One region of the Shinella sedimenti genome, then DNA from elsewhere that is predicted to be linked to it. Evidence: riboswitches for the same ligand, from Rfam matches in the RefSeq annotation. Region 1 holds a riboswitch; each other region holds the start of a gene.

The links. A riboswitch is a leader RNA that binds a small molecule or an ion and turns the genes downstream of it on or off. The one in region 1 is predicted to bind cobalamin.
Region 2: it holds a riboswitch for cobalamin, as region 1 does, so the genes downstream of both, bluB (5,6-dimethylbenzimidazole synthase) here and fdhA (formaldehyde dehydrogenase, glutathione-independent) in region 1, are expected to answer to the same signal.
Region 3: it holds a riboswitch for cobalamin, as region 1 does, so the genes downstream of both, MKI86_RS06185 (CbtB domain-containing protein) here and fdhA (formaldehyde dehydrogenase, glutathione-independent) in region 1, are expected to answer to the same signal.

Annotation. Positions count from the first base shown of each region.
Region 1 covers NZ_JAKVIN010000001.1:807,834-812,041, forward strand. Annotated here, with positions in the region: gene MKI86_RS04070 (DUF6925 family protein) at 1-904, opposite strand, end outside; gene fdhA (formaldehyde dehydrogenase, glutathione-independent) at 1,021-2,211, opposite strand; cobalamin riboswitch at 2,392-2,593, opposite strand; gene nrdF (class 1b ribonucleoside-diphosphate reductase subunit beta) at 2,676-3,665, opposite strand; gene nrdE (class 1b ribonucleoside-diphosphate reductase subunit alpha) at 3,680-4,208, opposite strand, start outside.
Region 2 covers NZ_JAKVIN010000002.1:538,450-542,657, forward strand. Annotated here, with positions in the region: gene MKI86_RS06735 (NAD+ synthase) at 1-1,309, shown strand, start outside; gene MKI86_RS06740 (NYN domain-containing protein) at 1,437-2,180, shown strand; cobalamin riboswitch at 2,230-2,444, shown strand; gene bluB (5,6-dimethylbenzimidazole synthase) at 2,490-3,176, shown strand; gene MKI86_RS06750 (DUF2865 domain-containing protein) at 3,169-4,208, opposite strand, start outside.
Region 3 covers NZ_JAKVIN010000002.1:422,793-427,000, reverse strand. Annotated here, with positions in the region: gene cobU (bifunctional adenosylcobinamide kinase/adenosylcobinamide-phosphate guanylyltransferase) at 1-514, opposite strand, end outside; gene MKI86_RS06190 (CbtA family protein) at 516-1,304, opposite strand; gene MKI86_RS06185 (CbtB domain-containing protein) at 1,317-1,493, opposite strand; cobalamin riboswitch at 1,541-1,904, opposite strand; gene MKI86_RS06180 (peptidoglycan-binding domain-containing protein) at 1,983-3,617, opposite strand; gene MKI86_RS06175 (cobyric acid synthase) at 3,772-4,208, opposite strand, start outside.

The sequences.
Region 1 (4,208 bases):
GCGTGATGCGTACGGTCGCACGGCTGAACCGATCCGTGTGGGAGAGGAAGGATTCCGGCTCCACCCGCCGCGCCAGGCCATCCAGCACCGCCTTGCGCAGGATGGGCAGGTCCGGGCGCGCGAACTGCGCGAACAGGTCCTGGAATCGCGCATGGTCGTCGATATCGAAATCGAGATCGCGGCCCATGCTGTCCATCACGGGATTGGGGGGATGCAGATAGCCGAGCGGCACATGGTATTTCGGGATCGGCGTGTTGGCCGAATGGGTACGCCGCGAGCGGATGAGGTGCGGCAGGAGATGGGTGTGCGGCCCCGGCGGCGAGACGCCGCCGGTATCCGGGCCGCCGATCTTCTGGAACACCTCGATGCGGCCGAGTCGGGTCAGCGCGACGCGGTGCGGATGCGCCTTCATGATGGCCGCCGTCGCCGGATTGTGCGGATCGAACAGGCTGCGGCCGATCTGCGCCCGCAGGATGGCAAGCAGCGCGGGATCGTCGGTGCGGATACAGAAATCGCTTTGCGGCAGGGCAAGGCCGAGATCGAAGAGGATGGCCGCCCGGTCCGTCACGCGCACGGCTTCCGTATCCGGGCCGAGTTCGGTCAGCGCCTTGCGACCGTTCATCGCCGCGTCTCGCTGCGGCAGGCACAGCGCCACACCATGACTCCAGCGCTGCGGCCGGCAGCTCAGCGCCTCGTAGGCGACGGGCACGATCTGCCCGACCGTATCGGCATCGAGCCGGATGGCGCCGCGCGGTGTGGCGCGTACGAAAAGCGACGGAGCATCGGCCTGCAGATACTCGCCCGGGTCCTGGTGGAATTCCGCAACGGCGCCATACGACCCCATGCTCCACCCTGCCCGCCGGTCGATGAGATGATCGATCAGGACATCCCTGATATCCGCCATGGTTTCCTCCTTCTCGAATGAACGCCGCGAACCCGGCTTCGGAAAGCGAGGCCGCGACATTGCATCGGTTTGGACCGCGCCGGCCGTCTAGAGGCGGCCGGCGCGGTACCGGTTTTTCAGGCGGCCTTGAGCAGGTCGCCGTGCGGGTCGAGCACGAACTTCGTCGCCGCGCCCTGGTCGAAGCTCTCGTAGCCCTGCACGGCATCGTCGAGCGAGATGATCTTCGCGTTGACGATATCGGCGATGGGCAGGCGGTCGTGCAGGATGGCCTGCATGAGCTGCCGGTTGTACTTGAGAACAGGCGTCTGGCCGGTGTGGAAGGACTGCGCCTTCGCCCAGCCGAGGCCGAAGCGCAGCGACAGGCTGCCCTGCTTGGCCGCGCTGTCGACAGCGCCCGGATCTTCCGTGACATAGAGGCCGGGAATGCCGATAGAGCCGGCGGCGCGGGTGATCTCCATCATCTGGTTCAGCACGATGGCCGGCTGCTCGCCGCCCGCATGGCCACGGGCCTCGAAGCCGACGGCGTCGATGGCGCTGTCCACCTCGTTCGTTCCAACGACCTCGGCGATCATGTCACCAAGGCGGTCGCTCTTGGAAAGGTCGATCGGCTCGAAGCCCACCCGGGCGGCGTGCGCCAGACGGTCCTTGTTGAAATCGCCGATCATCACGACCGCCGCGCCGAGAATGCGCGCGGATGCGGCCGCCGCAAGCCCGACCGGGCCGGCACCCGCCACATAGACTGTCGAGCCGACGCCGACACCGGCCTTCACCGCGCCGTGGAAGCCCGTCGGCAGGATGTCGGAGAGCATGGTGAGGTCGCGGATCTTCGACATGGCCTTGTCGCGATCCGGGAACTTCAACAGGTTGAAGTCGGCATAGGGGATCGTGACGTAGCGGGCCTGGCCGCCGATCCAGCCGCCCATGTCGACATAGCCATAGGCACCGCCCGCCCGCGACGGATTGACGGTGAGGCACACACCGGTGTCCTGCGACTTGCAGCAACGGCAGCGCCCGCAGGCCACGTTGAACGGCACCGAGACGATGTCGCCGATCTGCAGCATCTCGACGTCGATACCCTTCTCGATGACCTCGCCGGTGATCTCGTGGCCGAGGACGAGGCCGGGCATGGCCGTCGTGCGGCCGCGCACCATGTGCTGGTCGGAGCCGCAGATATTCGTCGAGATCACCTTGAGGATCACGCCGTGTTCGATACGGCGGCCGTCGGGGGCCTCCAGCTTCGGGTCGTCGATGTCGCGGACCTCGACCTTGCCGGGTCGCATATAGACGACGCCTCTGTTCCTGCTCATGTCTGTCTCCTCCTGGGTTTTGCCTCGTCCGGCCCGCCTAGCGCGCGCCGGATCCTCTCGGAACGATCGCGCAGGCCAACGGGCGGAGCGCGGAACGTCGCTCGACGAAGGATGGAGAGGAGAAGGAAACGGGCCTTTCGAGAGGACGCCGTTCACCTCTCGATCGCCCACCGCAATCGGCCGAGTCATCGTTTCAGGGCTGGTTTCCGGGCTTCGGAACTGTCCTTTCGGACGCTGCCGGCACCTTCCCGGCCGACTGGCCAGTGGTGTTTGCCGGAGCTTTCGTTCCGCTACCGTTGCGGGGGCAGCACCGGCATTCGACCGGCTTCCCAATTATCCGTCCCGACATGGTGGGGACGGCACCCTGTACGCACACAGCAAACCATCTGGCGGGCCAAAGGACCCTCGGGAATACGACATCGACGGCACCCCGAACGACATGCCGTTGAAGGACATCCCAAGGCTCAGAAATCCCAGTCGTCGTCCTCAGTCGCGACCGCTTTGCCGATGACATAGGACGAACCGGAGCCGGAGAAGAAGTCGTGGTTTTCATCGGCATTCGGCGACAGCGCCGAGAGGATCGCCGGATTGACCTTGCAGGCTTCCGGCGGGAACAGCGCCTCGTAGCCGAGGTTCATCAGCGCCTTGTTGCCATTGTAGTGCAGGAACTTCTTGACGTCCTCGCTGAGGCCGACGCCGTCATAGAGCTCTTCGGTATAGCGGGCCTCATTGTCATAGAGCTCCAGCAGCAGATCGAAGGCAAAGTCCTTGATTTCCTGCTGCTTGTCAGCGCTCAAGCGCTCGACGGCGCGCTGGAACTTGTAGCCGATATAATAGCCGTGCACGGCCTCGTCGCGGATGATGAGGCGAATCATGTCGGCGGTGTTGGTGAGCTTGGCGCGGCTCGACCAGTACATCGGCAGATAGAAGCCGGAATAGAACAGGAAGCTTTCCAGGAAGACTGAGGCGACCTTCTTCTTCAAGGGATCGCCGGAACCGTACTGCTCCATGATCAGCGCCGATTTCCGTTGCAGGAACTCGTTTTCCTCCGACCAGCGATAGGCGTCGTCCACATCGGGCGTCAGGCAGAGCGTCGAGAAGATCGAGGAATAGGAGCGCGCGTGCACAGCCTCCATGAAGGAGATGTTGGAAAGAACCGCTTCCTCATGCGGCGTGGCCGAATCCTCCATCAGCCTGACGGAGCCGACGCCGTTCTGGATCGTGTCGAGCAGGGTAAGCCCGGTGAAGACGCGGATGGTGAGCTTCTGCTCTTCCGGCTTCAGCGTCGCCCAGGAGGGAATGTCGTTGGACAACGGCACCTTTTCCGGCAGCCAGAAATTGCCGGTCAGGCGGTTCCAGACCTCCAGGTCCTTGTCGTCCTCGATGCGGTTCCAGTTGATGGCGCGCACGGCGGCGGCAGCCTTTGGCGCCTTGGTCTTCACTTGGATATTCATGGTCTTCCCCGAAATCACAGCGCGCACGAGACACAGCCCTGCACTTCCGTGCCGGACAGGGCCATCTGGCGAAGGCGGATGTAGTAGATGGTCTTGATGCCCTTCTTCCAGGCGTAGATCTGCGCCCGGTTGATGTCGCGTGTCGTCGCGGTGTCGCGGAAGAACAGCGTCAGCGACAGGCCCTGATCGACATGCTGGGTGGCCGCCGCATAGGTGTCGATGATTTTCTCCGGGCCGATCTCATAGGCGTCCTGATAGTAATCCAAGTTGTCGTTCGTCATGAAGGCGGCGGGATAGTAGACGCGGCCGATCTTACCTTCCTTGCGGATCTCGATCTTTGAAACGATCGGATGGATCGAGGAGGTCGAGTGGTTGATATAGGAGATCGAACCGGTCGGCGGCACGGCCTGGAGGTTCTGGTTGTAGAGCCCGCCTTCCATGACGGCCGACTTCAGTTCCTGCCAGTCTCCCTGCGTCGGGATGTGGATGCCGGCCTCTTCGAAGATGCCGCGCACCTTTTCCGTCGCGGGCAGCCATTCCTGC
Region 2 (4,208 bases), on a different contig from region 1:
CTACGGCGAATTCGATGAGAAGCGCGTCTTTGATCAGGGCGCGATGCCGGGTCCGGTGAATTTCCGTGGCGTGCGCCTTGGCATCCCGATCTGCGAGGACATCTGGGGCGAACTCGGCGTCTGCGAGACGCTGGCGGAAAGCGGCGCGGAAATCCTGCTGTCGCCGAACGGCTCGCCCTATTATCGCGGCAAGGTCGATATCCGCCACCAGGTCGTGCTGAAGCAGGTCATCGAGACCGGCCTTCCGCTGCTCTATGCCAACCAGCTCGGCGGGCAGGACGAGCTTGTTTTCGACGGCGCAAGCTTCGCCTTCAACGCCGACAAGACGCTGGCCTTCCAGATGAGCCAGTTCGAGGAAACCATCGCGCTCACGACCTGGAAGCGGCAGGGCGGCGGATGGGTCTGCGACAGCGGCCCGATGTCGCGCATTCCCGAGCGCGAGGAGGCGGATTACCGCGCCTGCCTTCTCGGCTTCCGCGACTACGTCAACAAGAACGGCTTCAAGAACGTCGTGCTCGGCCTGTCCGGCGGCATCGATTCGGCGATCTGCGCGGCCATCGCCGTCGATGCGCTGGGCGAGGAGCGCGTGCGCTGTGTGATGCTGCCCTACCGTTACACTTCGGAGGATTCTCTGAAGGATGCTGCCGATTGCGCCAAGGCGCTGGGTTGCCGTTACGACATCGTGCCGATCGAGGCACCCGTGACCGGCTTCCTTTCCGCGCTGTCAGAGACCTTCGAGGGCACCGAGGAAGGCATCACCGAGGAAAACCTCCAGAGCCGCACGCGCGGCACGATCCTGATGGCGATTTCCAACAAGTTCGGCTCGATGGTGGTCACGACGGGCAACAAGTCGGAAATGTCGGTCGGCTATGCCACGCTCTACGGCGACATGAACGGCGGTTTCAACCCCATCAAGGACCTCTACAAAATGCAGGTCTATGCGCTGTCGCGCTGGCGCAACCAGTATGTGCCGCCCGGCGCGCTGGGGCCGACGGGTGAGGTAATCCCGCACAATATCATCGACAAGGCGCCGTCGGCCGAGCTGCGGCCCAATCAGACCGACCAGGATTCCCTGCCGCCCTATCCTGTTCTTGACGACATTCTCGAATGCCTCGTCGAGTTGGAGATGGGCACGGAGGAGATTGTGGCGCGCGGCCACGACGCGGCAACCGTCCACCGGATCGAGCACCTGCTCTACATCGCTGAATACAAGCGCCGCCAGTCCGCGCCCGGCGTCAAGATCACCCGCAAGAATTTCGGCCGCGACCGCCGCTACCCCATCACCAACCGCTTCCGCGACCGGGGATGAGGGGCGCGGTACTGGCGGTCTTTCTGCGTCTGGTAGTTGTGCGTTAACCTGTGCGATCGAAATGTAACCTCTCTGATTGCAGACAGAGAGGTCAGTGCTAATATGCATTCCTTCTCGGGGAGTGGGTATGGCGCAACGCAGGGCTGTCCTTTTTATCGATGCAGAGAACGTGCCTTCGCGCGCCGCCGCCACGCTTATCGAAGAAGCGACGAAGCACGGCCTGCTGCTTGATCGCCGTATCTATGGAGACTTCTCGAATTCATCCCTCAAGCCGTGGCTGGATGCCGCCGCACTTCACGCCCTCACGTCCCGGCAGACCGTGGCCGGGGCGAATGGCAAGAACGGCGCTGATATCGCCATGGTGATCGATGCCATGGACGAACTTCATTCGGGGCAAGTGGATGTGTTCTGCCTCGCCACCGCCGATAGCGACTTCACCCAGTTGGCAATGCGAATTCGGCGCGCTGGCAAGATCGCCGTTGGAATGGCGTGCTCAAAGGCCTCGAGCCGGTTTCAGACGGCTTTTGACGTCTTCAGGACCATCGGCGCTGTAAAGCCCGACCCAAGTCCAGCGCCGGTGAAAATCACCGAAAAGACTGTTGCAATACAGGCGCCAGATGTTCGCCGCGCGTTAAAGAGTGAACTCCTGCAACGCATTTTCGTCGAGGCGCCGCCGCTGGATGGTCCATGGGTTGCGCTGCCGGACCTCATGAAGACCTTGAACGCGTGTCAACCGAACTTCGATCTGAAGTCGTATGGTCACAACCAGCTCTGCAAGCTTCTGGCCTTTTCCGGCGCCGAACTCGCCGACAAGAACCGCAAGGCCCGTCTGAAGGCACAGCCCCTCAAGAAAGTGGTCGATAACGGCTGAGGCGACAACAGCGTTTTGAACACGCGGACTTGATCACGCAGTCGTGTCGTGCACAATCCGGACGTCAGGTGCCCGCTTGCGGGAGAATCGGGAAACCGGTGCGGGGAGACCCAGATCCGGTACGTGCCCAACGCTGTGACGGGGATGGCTTCACTCTAAAACCTTGAATCGATTCAGGGTTTTGCCACTGGTTGTTCAACCGGGAAGGCAGTTCGAAGTCGTGTGAACCGAAGTCAGAAGACCGGCCTGGCAAGATAGACCGAACCGCGCGGACGGCGGCAGGTTTTGCGCATTGTTGGGGAGATGACGATGCGAACCGAACCGTTGGACCTTCTGGTCCGGGCGGGCGCTTTTCCGCATGAGGAAAAGCAGGCCGTCTACCGCGCCATCGAAACGCGCCGCGACGTGCGCGACCAGTTCCTGCCTGATCCCTTACCGGACGATCTGGTTCGGCGGCTGCTGCAGGCGGCACACAACGCACCGTCGGTCGGTTTCATGCAGCCATGGAACTTCCTTCTCGTGCGCAATCTGCTGACCCGTCAGGCGGTGCATGCGGCTTTTCTCAAGGCCAATGCGGAGGCGGAGGCGATGTTTTCGGGCGAGCAGCAAGAACGCTATCGTGCGCTGAAGCTCGAGGGCATTCTGAAGGCGCCGCTTTCCATCTGCGTGACCTGCGATCCGACGCGGGCAGGGTCCGTCGTGCTGGGGCGAACGCACAATCCGCGCATGGACGTCTATTCCACCGTTTGCGCCGTACAGAACCTCTGGCTTGCGGCGCGCGCGGAAGGGGTGGGCGTCGGCTGGGTCAGCATCTTCCACGACAGCGATATCCGCACGATCCTTGGCATCCCCAATCATATCGAGATCGTCGCCTGGCTATGCGTTGGTTTCGTCGAGCAGCTCTATGGCGAACCGGAGCTGGCCGTGAAGGGCTGGCGGCAGCGTCTGCCACTGGAGGACCTGGTCTTCGAAGAGCGCTGGCCGGACATCAGTTGACGTCGGCGCCTGCGGGACGGCCGAGGTCGATTGCGGATTCATTTTCCGGCAGGAAGGCCGGGCCGACCGTGCGCACCTTGTGCTTGGACGGGTCGTAATCACGCTCCTCCGCCTTGGCCGAAACCTTTGCCTCGTCCTTGCGTGGCTGCGTCTGGATGGTGGTTACGGAGCCGGAGCCGCCATCCGGTGCGGTTTCCGTCGTCATCTCGCCGCGTGCCGCCTTTTCGCGCTTGATCATCTCCTGATAGTAAGCCGAGAGGTTGCAGCCGCAGGCGCCGGGCTTGGAAAGGTCGCGCGTGCGGTAGGCAAAGGCGTTCTGCAATTCAACATAGGTGCGGCCGCTGACCGTGGAGGTCATCTGCTCGGTTTCCTGTCCGCGCCCCATCGCGTGGTAATAGAGTTCCGTCTCGGTCTGTGGGCACATCATCGCGCAGACCTGCTGGTCGCGGCGGAAGTCCATCGGCGAGGCGTTGGAGGAAATCGGGAAGAAACCGCCGTCGCAGGTGCGCACGCATACGGTGCGCAGGTTGCCATGGCCGGCATTCCCGCCCAGCGAGCGCAACTGCAGCCGGTCGCTGCCTTCGGGCGCGGTTCCCAGCGGCAGGGTGCGCGTTTCGTCGAGCGTGCGCAGACGCTCGGTTGCGGCAACAGGCGTCACCTTCGCATCGTTGCAGCCCTCGGTCTCCAGCGAGGAGATCAGCCGGTTGCGTCTGGCCTTCGACGCGCCGCCGCCCGACAGCTCACGCCGCTTGCTGTCGAGGATCTGGAGGTTCTGCTCCATCTTGCCGATGACGGTGGCGAGCGTGGCGCAGGCATCGGCATTGGCGCCGCCGATCACGATGATGCTGCCGCTGGAGCAGCGCAGGCGGCGCTGATCGCTTTTCGCTTGCCTCAGCTGGATGTTCTGGCGTGCGATGGCGGACGCATATTTGCGGGCGTTCGAGGTATCGACCACGACCTTGGGCAGGCTCGCCAGTTCCGCCTTGAGGCGCTGGCACACGTCCGCCGCCGCCGTGCCGCCGGAAGAAAGAA
Region 3 (4,208 bases), on a different contig from region 1:
TTTTCAGCGGCAGTCCGGCCGCAACGAAATACACTTCCGGTACAAGCGCCGCCACCTGCTGGTGGAGCCGCCCGGCATGGTCGCGAAAGTCGCGCGCCATGCGGTTTTCAGGCACGATGCCCAGGCCGACCTCGTTCGAGACGAAGATCAGGCGGCCCGGCGCGCCCTTGATGGCCGATAAAAGGACGGCAAATTCTTCCGCGATGTCCCGCTCCTCCAGCATCAGATTGGTGAGCCAGAGGGTCAGACAATCCACGAGGACCGCACGATCCGCACGCGCCACATCGGCGATCCGGGCCGCGAGCGCAAGCGGTTCCTCATGCGTTTCCCAGCCGTCTCCACGGTCTTCCCGGTGTCTGGCGATGCGCTCGCGCATCTCGTCATCCCAGGCGCGGCCGGTGGCAATATAATGACGCGAAAGGCCGGTCTCGACGACCAGCCTTTCGGCAAAAGCGGATTTTCCGGAACGCGCACCGCCCAGAACCAGGACGGCTCCGGGCGATTTCAGCGTCATATCAGGCAGCCTTTGCGATCTTTTCGTTGGCAAAGCCGAGGGAAAGGCCGAGCACGATCCAGAAGAACAGCGTCGTGGCAAGGGCCGCGACGGCGAACTCCGCACCGAGAACGGCCGGAACGGCGCTCGAAATATCCGACGGCTGCGGCGCACCATAGACCTGCGGCGCGGCAATCAGAACGAGACCGGCAATCTTGGCGACGATGCCCGGCTTGAGAAACAGCAGGTAGAGACCCGCTGCCGACAGCACAACCGCCGCAATCCACCAGATCTGACGCTGGGTCAGGTCCGCAGCCGGGAAGCCCGGCAGTTCCGGCGGCAGGCCGATGGCCGGGAGCATATGCACGGCAAGCCAGCCGGCCGCCCCCCACAGCGCGCCATTGGCGACCGTGATGGGATGGCCGGACACGAGGCTGAAACCGGCAAGGAGCAAGGCAAAGCCGGCGCCGGTAACGAGATTGGCGAGCAGCGTGCCGGAGAACCGGCTCATGCCGAACATGATGCCACCCTCTTCGTGGTCCTCGCCGTCATGCGCATAAGCGACCGAGACAGGCGAAAGCGACGACGCCATGTCCAGGAGGACGGCCCCCAGAGACGAATGCTCATGTGTCGCAGCAGCGCCTTCGGTGGTCGGCGTGGTGCCTTCGGCTGCAGGCGCGGCCTCATCGCCGCCTTCGAATTCTTCGGCGTGCAGGATGAGCGGCACGACGCGGGCTTCCTGGGCGGCTGTCATCAGGACGCCAGAGAAGAGCCCGGCCACCAGGGCGGCCAGGAGATAACGAACGATCATGTCGGAAACTCCTTAGTGGCAAGGAAAGCCGTAGGAGTGACGCGTATCGTGCGCGGTATCGTGCAGCACGGCCGAATTCGCAAGGCCGGCGCCGAAGACGAGGAACCCGCCCAAGAGCAGCGCGAGAACGCCCGCGATGAGGCGATCGCTCGCCGAAAGAGTGATAGAAGACGTATTGGAAACAGCCATGACAACCTCCGTGCAGGCATCGGGGAAGCCCCTCCCCAGGTCGGGCAATATGCCCTCATTGGCTGGCAGGTTTCCTGGCTCGCGGCGTCGGGCGTTTTTACGCCCACGGAATGCCCTCGCCTTCCCGGGCAGTGCATCGCGAAAGGTGGACGATTCGTAGAAAAAGAGGCGTCCGGGCCCGGTTGATCGCGATGCCACCCAGTGGCTTTTCCGTCCTGTGTCCGGTCTGCCGAACAAGGCACCATTGCCTCGTCCAAGCACGCCGAACATCGGCCGGATGGGCGTTCCTCGCCACTCTACAGTCGCGGGGTCGGCCGTGATTGCAGCGCCCTGAATGGGTCCACCGTATCACATTCCCATTTACTCCCCGGTCCGTTTCCGGACCAGAGAACCATCCAATAGTCGGATGATTATGCCGCCGGCCCCGACAAGTCAATCGACAGCCAGCGGCATGGCCTGTGCCGAAAACGCCGGCCGGCCGTCCCAAACTCAATAGCCGGGGATGATCACCACGCCGCCGCGCCGGCGGTAGTAGCCGTCATCGCTGTAGTAGGGACCGTCATAATAGCCGTCGACCGGACCCTCGAGCACGTCGTAGTCCCGCTGGTAGCGGCGCTCGCGGCTGGTCTGGCGTGCCTGGGCGAACTGCGCGGCCTGCCGAAGCGCGGCGAACTGCCGGCGCGAAAGATAGCCGTCGGCGCGGTAGCCCGACGCGCCCTGCCATGCGGCGATCGCCGCGCGGGTGCGCGGACCGAAAACGCCGTCGGCGCCGTAGGTGCTGTAGCCGAGCGCGCTCAGCCAGCGCTGCGCCTGCACCCGCGTCGAGCGTTCCATATAGGCTTCGCGTGGATCGACGACGGGGCGTTCCTCCACCATGCGCTCGGCTTCGGCCTTCGGCACCGGTTTGGTCGCAATCGCGGCCATACGCTCGCGCGCATCGGATGCATAACGGCCGCGCGGATAGACATCGAGATAGGCCTGGAAAGCCTGCCGCGACCCCGCGACCACCGCCTTCTGGAACGTGTCTTCCTCGCGCTTTGCCGCAGCAAGCCTCTCGGCCTCCGCGCTGTCGCGCGTTGCCGTCGCCGGGCCGCTGGTGGTCGCGCGCTTCTGGGCGGCCTCGGCCTCCGCGGCCCGCTTCTTTGCCTCGGCGGCAAGGCGGGCGGCTTCGGCGGCCTTCGCCTCGGCTTCCGCCGCAGCCTTGGCGGCCTCGGCCTTCAGGCGCTCAAGCTCCCGGGTCTTTTCATCGGCCAGCTTGCGGGCGGCCGCAGCCTCCTGCTCCAGCCGGGCCTTTTCGGCAGCCGCAGCTTTTTCCGCTTCCAGCCGCTTGGCGTCTTCGGCACGCGCGGCCGCCGCTTCGGCCGCGCGGGCGTTTGCCTCGGCCTCGGCGCGCGCCTTCTGTGCGGCGGCGGCCTCGTCGGCCTTGCGGCGCTCTGCCTCGGCCTGCACACGCGCTGCCTCGTCCGCCTTCGCCTTTTCGGCAGCGGCGGCTTCCTTCTTCACGCGCTCGGCTTCGGCAGCCTTTTCCGCTGCCAGCTTGCGTTCATCAGCCGCCTTCCTGTCTGCCTCCGCCTTGAGGCGGGCGGATTCGTCTGCCCGCGCCTTTTCAGCGGCTGCGGCTTCGGTCTTCGCCTTTTCCTCGGCGGCTGCCTTTTCGGAAGCAAGCTTGCGAGCCGCGGCGGCGGCTTCCTCGGCCTTCTTCGCCTCGGCCTTCGCCTTCTCGGCATCAGCAGCCTTGCGTGCGTCGTCCGCCTTGGCCTTCTCGGCGTCGGCGTCACGCTTCGACTCTTCTGCGGCCTTCGCCTCATCGGCCTTGGCCTTTACGGCGGCATCGTCGGAGGCGGTTGCAGCCGGATTCGCGTTGCCGGCAGCCTTCAATTCTGCGATGCGCAGCCGCGCCATCGAGGCGAACGTGCCGTTGGGATACTGTTTCAGGTAGTTTTCGAACTGCGTTATATCGCTGCCGGAAGATGCTTTCTGCCAGAAGCCGAACTCCTCCTCCCAGCGCTTGCCGGCATTGGTGGTTTCCTTTGCCGTCTGGGCGAAGGCGGCCACCGGAAAGCCGGCGAGCGACAGCCCGACGAGGCCCACCAGAACAGATCGAGCAAGAGGTCCAGAACCCATCAAAATCACCCTTTCGGATCGCACTACGGCATCGGCACCCGCAAGGCGGGCATGATCACGTTCCTCCTTGCACCGAAATCAGGCGCAACTTTGGTGCTGCGGTAACCGGTGGTGGAGAAACCCGATGGCAGAACGTTTCAGGCGGGCGGTTTAATCAGCGGATCCCCAGAATGCTGTCGAGCCAGCGCGGGTCTAGCACGGCCGCAAGCTCGGCCGCCACGCCGTCGAGTGCTGCATCGACGCCCGCCCGGTAATCGAAGCCGCCGCCCTCGATGCCGAAATCGGCAAGCAGCCGCGCGCGGTAGGCATCGCTGGAGAGAAGGCCGTGCAGGTAGGTCCCCATCACGCGGCCGTCCGGCGAGACGGCGCCGTCCGGCCGGCCGTCTATGCTGACGGGGGGACGAAGGGCGTCCGGCCCCGTCGTTCGGCCGAGATGGATCTCGTAGCCCTCGAGCGGCACATCGTATTGCAGGGAACGGGCGTCGCTGTTGCGCACCATCTTTTCCGGAGCCATTTCCGTTTCGACGGCCAGCAGGCCGAGACCTTCGACCTCACGCTCGCCGCCCTCGATGCCAAGCGGATCGGTAACGC